Regions from separate parts of the Bacillus sp. OTU530 genome, predicted to be linked through region 1. Evidence: riboswitches for the same ligand, from Rfam matches in the RefSeq annotation. Region 1 holds a riboswitch; each other region holds the start of a gene.
What was found. Region 1 has a riboswitch for cobalamin ahead of AAHB12_RS16265 ((2Fe-2S) ferredoxin domain-containing protein). Riboswitches for the same ligand answer to the same signal wherever they lie in the genome.
Positions count from the first base shown of each region.

Region 1 (3,278 bases):
TATAATGCAAGCAACAGGTAAAGTAAAATGGTTTAATGGCGAGAAGGGTTTTGGATTTATTGAAGTGCCGGACGGAAACGATGTATTTGTACATTTCTCTGCTATTCAAGGTGAAGGCTTTAAAACGCTTGAAGAAGGTCAAGAAGTAAGCTTTGAAATTGAGCAAGGCAATCGTGGACCGCAGGCAAAAAATGTTGTAAAGCTATAATTGACATCCAAAAAAGGCTGTTAACAGGTAACGTTAGCAGCCTTTTTTGTTCCTGCTTCCTGCAGGATCGAGCAATAGTCTACTACATCTCTTAAAGGAGGCAGCAAACTATGAACTGGGGTAAAAAGAAAGAGGCTTTTCAACAGGAACGGGAGCAAGTACCTGTTGCTGTGTGGGAATGTGAATCAGACGATTGCATAGGATGGATGAGAAAAAATTTTTCCTTTGGTGATCATCCCGATTGTCCACTATGCGGAATGAAGATGAAAAGTGGAGAGCGCTTGCTATATACGTTACCTGACTAATATTTGATAAAAGGCTAAGCTATTTCTTCATTACAGCTTGGCTTTTTATTTTACTCAAGATTTTGGCAGAGTCTTTAGTTTATCCAAGAAGGTAAAAATGGCGATAATCCCAATGTTGAGCAATTAAACAGAATACGGGGTGAGATGATGGAAATAGAAAGAGTAGCAAAAAAGTTGCAAAACCGTGTTCCTGATATTTTAGGGAATGAAGATTTTTCAAAGTTTGCGGTTCTCTTACCGCTCATCAAAAAAGAAAATGAAATTCACATTCTATTTGAAGTGAGGTCTCTCCAATTACGAAGGCAGCCTGGGGAAATTTGTTTTCCTGGCGGGAAAATAGATCAAACCGACCGGGATGCGGAATATACGGCAATACGGGAAACATCGGAGGAACTTGGGATATCCTTGGCAAGTATTACAAATGTATTTCCTTTAAATTATATGGTTTCTCCTTTTGGGACCATCATTTATCCGTATATAGGGTTCCTTGAGAACATAGAACAAATGCAGCCTAATCCTTCAGAGGTTGAAGAGATTTTTACAGTTCCTTTAGACGATTTACGGAATATCCAACCCGAAATTTATAAGCTTCATTTTAAAATAGAGCCTGAGGAGAGTTTTCCTTTTGATTCAATTGTCGGTGGTAAAAATTATAACTGGCAGGTGCGAGGTCTGGATGAATATTTTTATTACTACGAGGATCGTGTAATTTGGGGGTTAACGGCTAGAATTCTTGCACATTTCTTGGAAATATTGGATGAGAAGTGAGTCCGAGTCGGTAATTTTGAAAACTTTTTAAATTATTTCTTGAAAACTTGACATATTTAATCTATGATAGGAATTATTAAATCATAAAATGTTAGAAAATTACATATTTTGTTATAACTCAATAGGATAAGATGCCAGAAGGCTTAAAAGGGAATTCGGTGAGAGTCCGAAGCTGTCCCCGCAACTGTAAGTGTGGACGAAATGAGCAGACCACTATATAAGAATGCTTCTGTAAAAGAGGGGCTTATATGGGAAGGTTCAAAGTAGAGTGATACACAAGTCAGGAGACCTGTCTTATCTTATAAAGTTTCAATTTCTTCGGGGATGGAGAATGGGAAGCGACGATGCAAGGGACTGGTCTCTATTTGCCTTTTTGTGTCCACTTCATCCGCTCAAATTCCATTGGGCGGATTTTTTGCATTTTGTTAGCTCCTAGTTCTTATCGTTCGAATTGTTTTCCTAAAATTGTATTTTGGGATGGAAAGAAAAATTATATATGACTCGAGTTAGGTGCACAGCATGTGTTGTGTTTAAAAGGGAAGCACGGTTAAAATCCGTCACGGTACCCGCCACTGTATAGGGGAGTTTTTTTGCATATTATGTCACTGAGTTTGATTGGGAAGGCGCAAAAAAGCAAAGATCTGAAGTCAGGAGACCTGCCTAGCATGATTTGTTTCACGAAACCTACGGGCTTATAGGGGAAGTGCAATATCGCAGCATTTTTTCTTATGCGCATATTCTGCACCCCTATCTGATAGAGGTGCTTTTTTATTTTATTAGGATAAGAGGAGGCGTTAAGATGACAACTTGGAACTTACGGGGAACAAAGCATCATGTGCTGATTTGTAATGGAAGCAGTTGTATGAGAAAGGGCGGGGAGGAAGTTACAAATGCAGTTCGTGACGAGATTGCCGGTTTGGATTTAGATACGGTTGTACATACAACGAGAACACGCTGTAATGGGCGCTGCAAGGATGCTTGTGTGCTGATTGTATATCCAGAAGGGACTTGGTATCAGGCTGTTACGCCAGAGCTGGGGACGGAAATTGTAAGGCAGCATTTGGCTGGAGGACAGGTTATAGAAGATGCGATTATATATGAGTATAACGATGCTGGTTTTGTGGCACCAGAGCAAACAGACTGTATTGTTGGAGTATCAAAACCTGTAAAGGAGAAGATCTAAATGGAATTTGCTATATTAGCGATTTTGATAGCGATCCGATATGGCATGGATAGGGATCAGGCGACTGAGATTGGAACTTTTATTTCCGCCATATTTATCATGTTTGGACTTTTGTGGAGACCTATAAAGGCTAGACTTTGTCCTGTAATGGATTCTATCACAGGGGTGTATGGTCTTAGGGTTTGAGGATGTTTATGTTACTGAAATGCCGGAGGGAGGCGCTTAATGATGAAAGGAAAATTACTTGTAATTGGCTTTGGTCCAGGAAGCTTTGAACATATTACCGAACGGGCAAGAGAGGCACTACAGGAAAGTGATGTTATTATCGGCTACAAAACCTATGTGGACTTGATTGCAGGGTTATTAACAGGACAACAAATTGTCAGTACTGGTATGACAGAAGAAGTAAGTCGTGCTCAAGAAGCGGTGAAGCTAGCTGAGCAAGGCAAGAAGGTTGCTGTTATCTCAAGCGGTGATTCCGGTGTATACGGAATGGCAGGTCTTGTGTATGAGGTGTTAATTGAACAGGGATGGAAAAGGGAAACAGGCGTCGAGGTTGAAGTTGTACCGGGGATTTCTGCTATTAATTCTTGCGCTTCTTTATTAGGCGCTCCTGTGATGCATGATGCATGTACCATTAGCTTAAGTGACCACTTAACACCGTGGAGCATAATTGAAAAACGAATTGAGGCTGCAGCTGCAGCAGATTTTGTAGTTGCACTCTACAATCCGAAAAGCGGAAGAAGAACGAGGCAAATTGTAGAAGCGCAAAGAATTTTACTTCAGCATCGTTCTCCACAAACTCCTGTTGGAT
Region 1 is NZ_JASATP010000020.1:78,411-81,688, forward strand. Features, by position in the region: gene cspD (cold-shock protein CspD) at 5-208, shown strand; gene AAHB12_RS16255 (cold-inducible protein YdjO-related protein) at 319-513, shown strand; gene AAHB12_RS16260 (NUDIX hydrolase) at 661-1,281, shown strand; cobalamin riboswitch at 1,394-1,592, shown strand; cobalamin riboswitch at 1,773-1,959, shown strand; gene AAHB12_RS16265 ((2Fe-2S) ferredoxin domain-containing protein) at 2,081-2,464, shown strand; gene cobJ (precorrin-3B C(17)-methyltransferase) at 2,693-3,278, shown strand, end outside.

Region 2 (3,278 bases), on a different contig from region 1:
TGTACTTAACCATTTAAAGCTTCCATCTGATAATTGGAAGGATTGTAGATTTTGAATAAGAGTATGTCCATCCTTTGTAAATTCACTTCCTGCTGGATCCACTCCAATTGCAGCTAAACCTGTTACCACTTGCGCTGCACTGTTAGCATTTTCTACTCCGTCAGACTCATATCCGCCATTTGACGTTTGTAATGTTTTTAATAGACTTACTGCATTGTCAATTGCTGGTTTTACTTCTGCGCGGCTCTTATAAGGAGCCAGTGCTGTTAATGCCATGCCTGTCATATCTGGATCACCTGTTTCACTACTGAAAGACCAACCGCCATCAGCATGCTGCTCTTTCAAAATCTCTGAGATTAAGCTATCACGTGTCCACTTTGCATCGCTCGGAATCTCGTAATCTCTGCTATCTAACGCAAGCAGCGCATATATATATGAATTAATACTGCCCACTGTCTCATCATTATAAAGCTTAGAAACTAGGTTTTGTCCTGCAAAATTCGTTGGATCTGCTCCAAGCGCATTAATTGCTAAAATCGTTCTAGCAAGTGCCATATTGTTAAGTCGCGCACTCGTATTTACACGATCTTCTAAAGATTTTAAATAAGTTGCTTTCGCTTCATCAGAAACAGCCGCTGCGGACTGCAATACTCCAATTACTTCCCAATCACTTTGTAGCTCTCTGCTTAGCATAAATTGCACTGCATTATCAATTGTCTTATTCACACTTTCCATTAAAACAGGTGCAGAATCCTCATCGGTTTTCCCTGGTTGCCCAGATTCACCGTCCGTCGGATCTGATTGTCCTGGTTGCTCGGAATTACCATCCGTTGGACCTGATTGTCCTGGTTGCTCGGAATTACCATCCGTTGGACCTGATTGTCCTGGTTGCTCGGAATTACCATCCGTTGGACCTGATTGTCCTGGTTGATCCGGGGTTGTAGGAGCTGGTTCGCTTTGCTCTTCACATCCACCAAGCTCTGCAATGCTCTCCTCAAGTGTTTTATTCCCTAATCCTACGTTCCAATCTGTTACATAACGAAATGCGACAGTGTCACCACTATGTACCTTGTATGCATCAGCTCCAACATTCGCAGCTGCTCCATTTACTTCAAATGACCAGTAGCTGTTTGGCTTCTCTCCCCCTGAAAGAAGACCATCAACTCCAGTTAAATACTCTCCAAAAGACGACTGCTCCGTAACGATACCATTCGGAAATTCTCTCTTTAATACATCCAATGCGGTTTCATCTGGCTGCACTGCCACTTCTTTCGGGCATAAAATCACTTTTCGCTCCGCATCCCCAACTACCGCAAGCGTAATCGTATTTGCCGTTTCTGCAAATACCGTATGTACCGTATTTACAAAAGATACAGCAACTAGCAGTATCGCTGTAAGAGATACGATCATCCATTTTTTCAACTGTCTCATGTACCTTGTCTCCCTCTTTTAAAAAAAGTCATAAAAAAAGGCCCTCTATACAGGGCATGCGTAAGCAATGTTCAACAGAATACCAAATGTTAGACTTTGCTGTGCACAACACCTCCCTATGCCTCGTAGGTTTATTGGCGTTCAAGCTTAGGCAGGTCTCCTGACTCGTGTATCGCTAACCGTTTTTGCGCTTTCCCAAAAAACGGTGTGGCGCGCAACAAAAAGCCTCTTCACTTACAGTGGCGGGACCGTGTTGGATTTTCACCAAATCTTTCCCATTTAACGCAATGGCAGAGCCATTACGACCTGAACTCGTCACAATATCCGAAATTCCGCTCTTCATTTTACTATCTTTTCTTATATTTGTCGATTTATATTTTTAAAAAACGGAAGTGGGCTATAAGACTACTAGGGTGCTTCCTTACTATAAAGAAAAGAACACTGCCACGGCAGCGCTCTCGTATTCACTTCTGTCTTCTATTCATTTATTCTTCAACAAGAAGGCGATCAGAAACGATTACACCATCTTCATCGGCATACACATAATGATTAGGATACCATTCAATCCCCCCAAATGAGAGCAGTCTATTTTCCTCCCCCTTTCCTTCCTTTTTACTTTTTTGGGGCATACTTGCAAGTGCGAAAATGCCAAGCTCAATTTCCTTTAGCTCAGCAACATCTCTTACACAGCCATTTATAATAATACCAGCAAGTTGTCGTGCTGCTGCAATGGCTGCTAAATTATCACCGAGAAGCGCACAGCGTGTGGAGCCCCCACCATCTACAACAAGAACTGTGCCTGCCGGTAAAGTTTCCAAAGCCTTCTTTACAAGCACGTTATCATCTAACACCTTCAGCGTTGCCATTGGTCCATAAAAACATTGCTTCTTTCCATAAGAGCGGAATAGCGGTTCACATATGTCTATGTATTCGCTATATACATCACATAAATCTGCTGTTTTTATCATCATGTTTCGTCACCTTCCTAGGCTCGAAATTAGAGTACGCTAATAGATTCGAGTTTTTATATCCAATTCCTTCCATAGTAATAAGGAATTCGTATACTTTACGTAATATCCTAGAAGCAAGACGGTAAAGATGACAGGATTCTTAGAGTTCAAATGTGCTCAACTGTCTTAGCGTTGTTCCAAAAGCATTAGCTAACACAAATTGTTTAGGCACTCGATCAGAAACAAATTCAGCATTTAGTTCTGCAAGTTCTAAATTTCCTGATTCATTGTAAACAAGAACGTCCGCGCCCCTGATGATTGATGAACGCTACTCCTGAATGGTTGTGTTTATGATGTTTATCTTATGTAGTTTTTGGCAGTATGCTCATTGGAGAAGACTGATATGAATAACACTACTAAAAAGAACAGTTCTTTTATTTTCTGGAGAATAAAAAAGTCTGACCCTACAAGATACATGTGCACCTTCTGGGTCAGACTTTTTTTGTCTATATATTTAATTAAGCTTTTTGTACGTTAGCAGCTTGATCTCCACGGTTACCTTGAGTAATTTCAAATGTAACTTTTTGACCTTCTTCTAGAGATTTGAATCCCTCACCTTGAATAGCTGAGAAGTGAACAAATACATCATCTCCACCTTCGCGCTCGATAAATCCAAATCCTTTTTCTGCATTAAACCATTTAACTGTACCTTGTAACATATTGTTGCCCCCTAGTGCGTATTCACACACACTTGTAATACTATTCTTGTCTAGACATATTAAGACACAAACTGTTTTTACACTCATTATCCCTTCATACACCGAACAAAAATAATTCTCTTTTAGAATAACAGGGAACAAAACAAATAACAATGGGGATACTTGTTAAATTCATACA
Region 2 is NZ_JASATP010000005.1:186,888-190,165, reverse strand. Features, by position in the region: gene AAHB12_RS05645 (DUF4430 domain-containing protein) at 1-1,431, opposite strand, end outside; cobalamin riboswitch at 1,565-1,756, opposite strand; gene rraA (ribonuclease E activity regulator RraA) at 1,917-2,399, opposite strand; gene AAHB12_RS05635 (cold-shock protein) at 2,900-3,100, opposite strand.
Region 2: linked by a shared signal. The riboswitch ahead of AAHB12_RS05645 (DUF4430 domain-containing protein) and the one ahead of AAHB12_RS16265 ((2Fe-2S) ferredoxin domain-containing protein) in region 1 are both predicted to bind cobalamin.

Region 3 (3,278 bases), on a different contig from region 1:
TCTTCACATCAAAATTTCCATGCATCTGATAAAAATCAAAGTTATCTGTGTAATGTACCATGGCTAGCTTTTCCTCGGGAAGGATGTTTTCCAGTTTTTGATTAATAAGTAGTAATAGTTCCCGATTATCTACCACCAATAGATGATGTTTTTGCTCGAGACCGCTAACTATATACGACACTGCATTGTTTACATAACATTCTGTATCTTCATAAACATATAGTATATGACCACCATTTGATAGCTCTATTATTTCATTTAATTTTACAAAATCATATTTCATTTGTATCTCCTGTAGAAGAAATATAAAATGTATACATTTTTGACTATTCAATTAAATTATACTTAAAATACATCGACTTTTAAAGGAATAATCTTTTCCACTTTCGCGTTCATCCAAGCTGGTATGAAAAATTACTAAGGTGATTGATAAAAAATCAGTCTTAGGTCTTATGAACTTGAGTTATGAACTGTTGTATAATAAAAATATAGCAAAACAAAATATAATTAAAAAGGAGTTCAGCTCAAATGGAACATAAGGGACTTAAGATCCTTGTTCATGCTAGCACATGGTTTGCACCGGTGTTAGTTCCTATTATCGTATATTTTCTTAGCTCAAATCGAGAAGTAAAAAGCTTATCGCTGCAGGCAGTAATTTTTCACCTTGTTATGGGTGTATTGATTTCCATTTCAATATTCTTTTCTTGGATTTTGATTGGCATACCATTTCTTATCGTGTTTGGACTGATGGCATTGATTGCTCCGATTATGGGCATTATCCGTGCGCTGGATGACCGTCCATTCCGCTATCCGATTATTGGTGCATTGTTTGCCTAATAATTAATAGAAAGAAACGGGTGTCTCCACGCTGAGACACCCGTTTTGCTTTTGTATTACATATTTAAGAATGTATAAATTTCTAGCTAGAAGCCAACTCGACGTGGCGAGAAATTTTAGGGATAAAGTATAAGTAGGGCTACGTCTCTGTCTTTGCCAGGGAGCAGGGCTTGCCAGCCGGCGAGTTTTCTTTACTGTCCCCATTTTTCATGAAAGATAAGCTTCTCTAATGCCCGCCTTTTCTCCCAGTTCGCTGTTTCTAAAATAGGAGCTGTCGGATATGTGTCCGTGTATCCAATAGAAACTAAAGCTATTGGATCAATATGAGGAGGAATTTCTAAAATGTCTCGAATATCCGACTTTTTATAAAAGCTCACCCAGCCCATCGCCAACCCTTCAGCACAAGCGGCTAACCACATATTTTGAATAGCACAGGCGGTTGACATGATGTCAGTTTCAGGAATCGAATTACGACCTAGTACGTGCGAGCCTCCCCGGGAAGGATCGCATGTAACGCAGATTGTTAAAGGCGCCTCTTTCATGCCCTCAATTTTGAGATTAAGGAATTTTGCGGCCCGCTCATCTTGTTCATAATGGATCGCAAGTGCCCGTCTTTCTTTATCTGCGGCCCAAGCTAAGCGATTTTTCAGTTCATCCGATTGGATTAAAATAAAATTCCAAGGCTGCATAAATCCAACCGAAGGTGCATGATGCGCAGCTTCTAATATACGTGCCACTGCTTCCTGCGGCACCGCGTCAGGGAGAAAACTTCTAATATCTCTTCTCTTTTCTATTACTTTATAAATCGCATCTTTTTCTTCATGAGTAAACAAAGCTTCAACACCACCTAGTCTTATTTGTATTTGTACGGAAAGGTATAAGTTTCTTAATAGCAGCTGATATGCTCTTCTTGCGTGAAAGGAGTATGTAATACAAAAAACCTTAACCATTGAAGCTAAGGTTTTCAAATAAGCATATTGACAGAATATGGGGAGATTCTATCAATATACGTATGAAATCCTTTCCTTCCCACCGAAGAAATTGGAACTAGTATATAAAAGCAGGTCTCCTGGCTTCGTAACTACCCGATTGTCTTTCTTTCCGGGCAATGCTATTTCACACTGTGGGAAGGTATAAATTTCTAACTAGAAGTGAATGCGACGTAGCCAGAAGTTTTAGGAATACAGTGTAAGTAGAGCTGCGCCTCTGTCTTCGCCCAGGGAGCAGGGCTTGCCAATTGGCGAGTTTTCTTTAACGTTTACAGTAGCGGGGGCTGCGTTGGATTTTCACCAACTTCCCTATTATCTCGTAACAGATTCTGTCTTGAGCACTTTTATATTTTTATTCGTTTCATTCATTATAAACTATGGTTACATATGGTTCGCAAGCTAATTGTTACATATCATCAACAATGATTTTTAGCATATAATCTTCACGGTTTGTGCAGTGAATCCTTACAAGAATAATGAAAGGGAAGATAAGCAAACTAGCGTTATTTCCTTGCATATTTTGGATGTTACATATACAATTAATTCATTAGGTTAATTATCCTTTTTAGAACAGTTTTTATTAGAATGGTTCAAATATGAACAAGGAAGAGAGGGAGCATATGAATGAAAATAACCCACAATTAGAACAAACCATTCAAGTGTTGCGATCTTTTTGGAGGATTCAACGAAACTTTGGACGATGGGGGCAGGCGAGCATCAAAAACAGTAATTTGAGTATGCCGCAGTTTTTGATTTTACAAGCAATGTTCCCTGCACAAGTGATTTCGCAAAAGAGTTTGGGCGAACGGTTGCTATTTCCGAAAAGTACGCTGAGTACAAGTGTCGATGGCTTGGTAACGCTAGGATTTCTAAAGCGCAGCATCCCAGAAGAAAATCGTCGAGAGGTAGAGCTTGAATTAACTGAGGCTGGCAGAGAGCAAGTACTGCTTATGCATAATGAGCCAAATGGAGTATATCAAAAAATGATGGGTGTCCTGTCGCAACTATCAGAGGAATCCATCCACACATTATTAGAACTCCACCAGCAATTGTATGAATTGATGATAGATACAGAAACGACAGAGAACGGAGAGGATGCTCGTTGTTAAAACTATTTCGTCAGTTACGGCCATTTGCTGGGATGATTGCGGGAGTGCTGGTGCTTGTCTTCATCCAGTCCATGTCTGATCTCTATTTGCCAACATTAATGTCAGATATTATTGATACCGGTGTTGTAAAAGGAGATACGAACTATATTTTGCGAATCGGCGCTCTTATGCTGCTCATTGCGGCGATTGGGGCAGCTTGCTCAGTGGTTGCCAGCTATTTTTCATCGAAGGCTGCAATGGGGTTTGGCAAACAGCTGCGCAAACGGGTTTTTTCACGTGTTGAGGCATTTTCACTTCAGGAATTTGACAAGATAGGAACAGCTTCCCTTATTACCCGAACAAC
Region 3 is NZ_JASATP010000017.1:22,718-25,995, forward strand. Features, by position in the region: gene AAHB12_RS14135 (MEDS domain-containing protein) at 1-283, opposite strand, end outside; gene AAHB12_RS14140 (DUF4870 domain-containing protein) at 529-837, shown strand; gene bluB (5,6-dimethylbenzimidazole synthase) at 1,029-1,670, opposite strand; cobalamin riboswitch at 1,880-2,187, opposite strand; gene AAHB12_RS14150 (MarR family winged helix-turn-helix transcriptional regulator) at 2,447-2,935, shown strand; gene AAHB12_RS14155 (ABC transporter ATP-binding protein) at 2,929-3,278, shown strand, end outside.
Region 3: linked by a shared signal. The riboswitch ahead of bluB (5,6-dimethylbenzimidazole synthase) and the one ahead of AAHB12_RS16265 ((2Fe-2S) ferredoxin domain-containing protein) in region 1 are both predicted to bind cobalamin.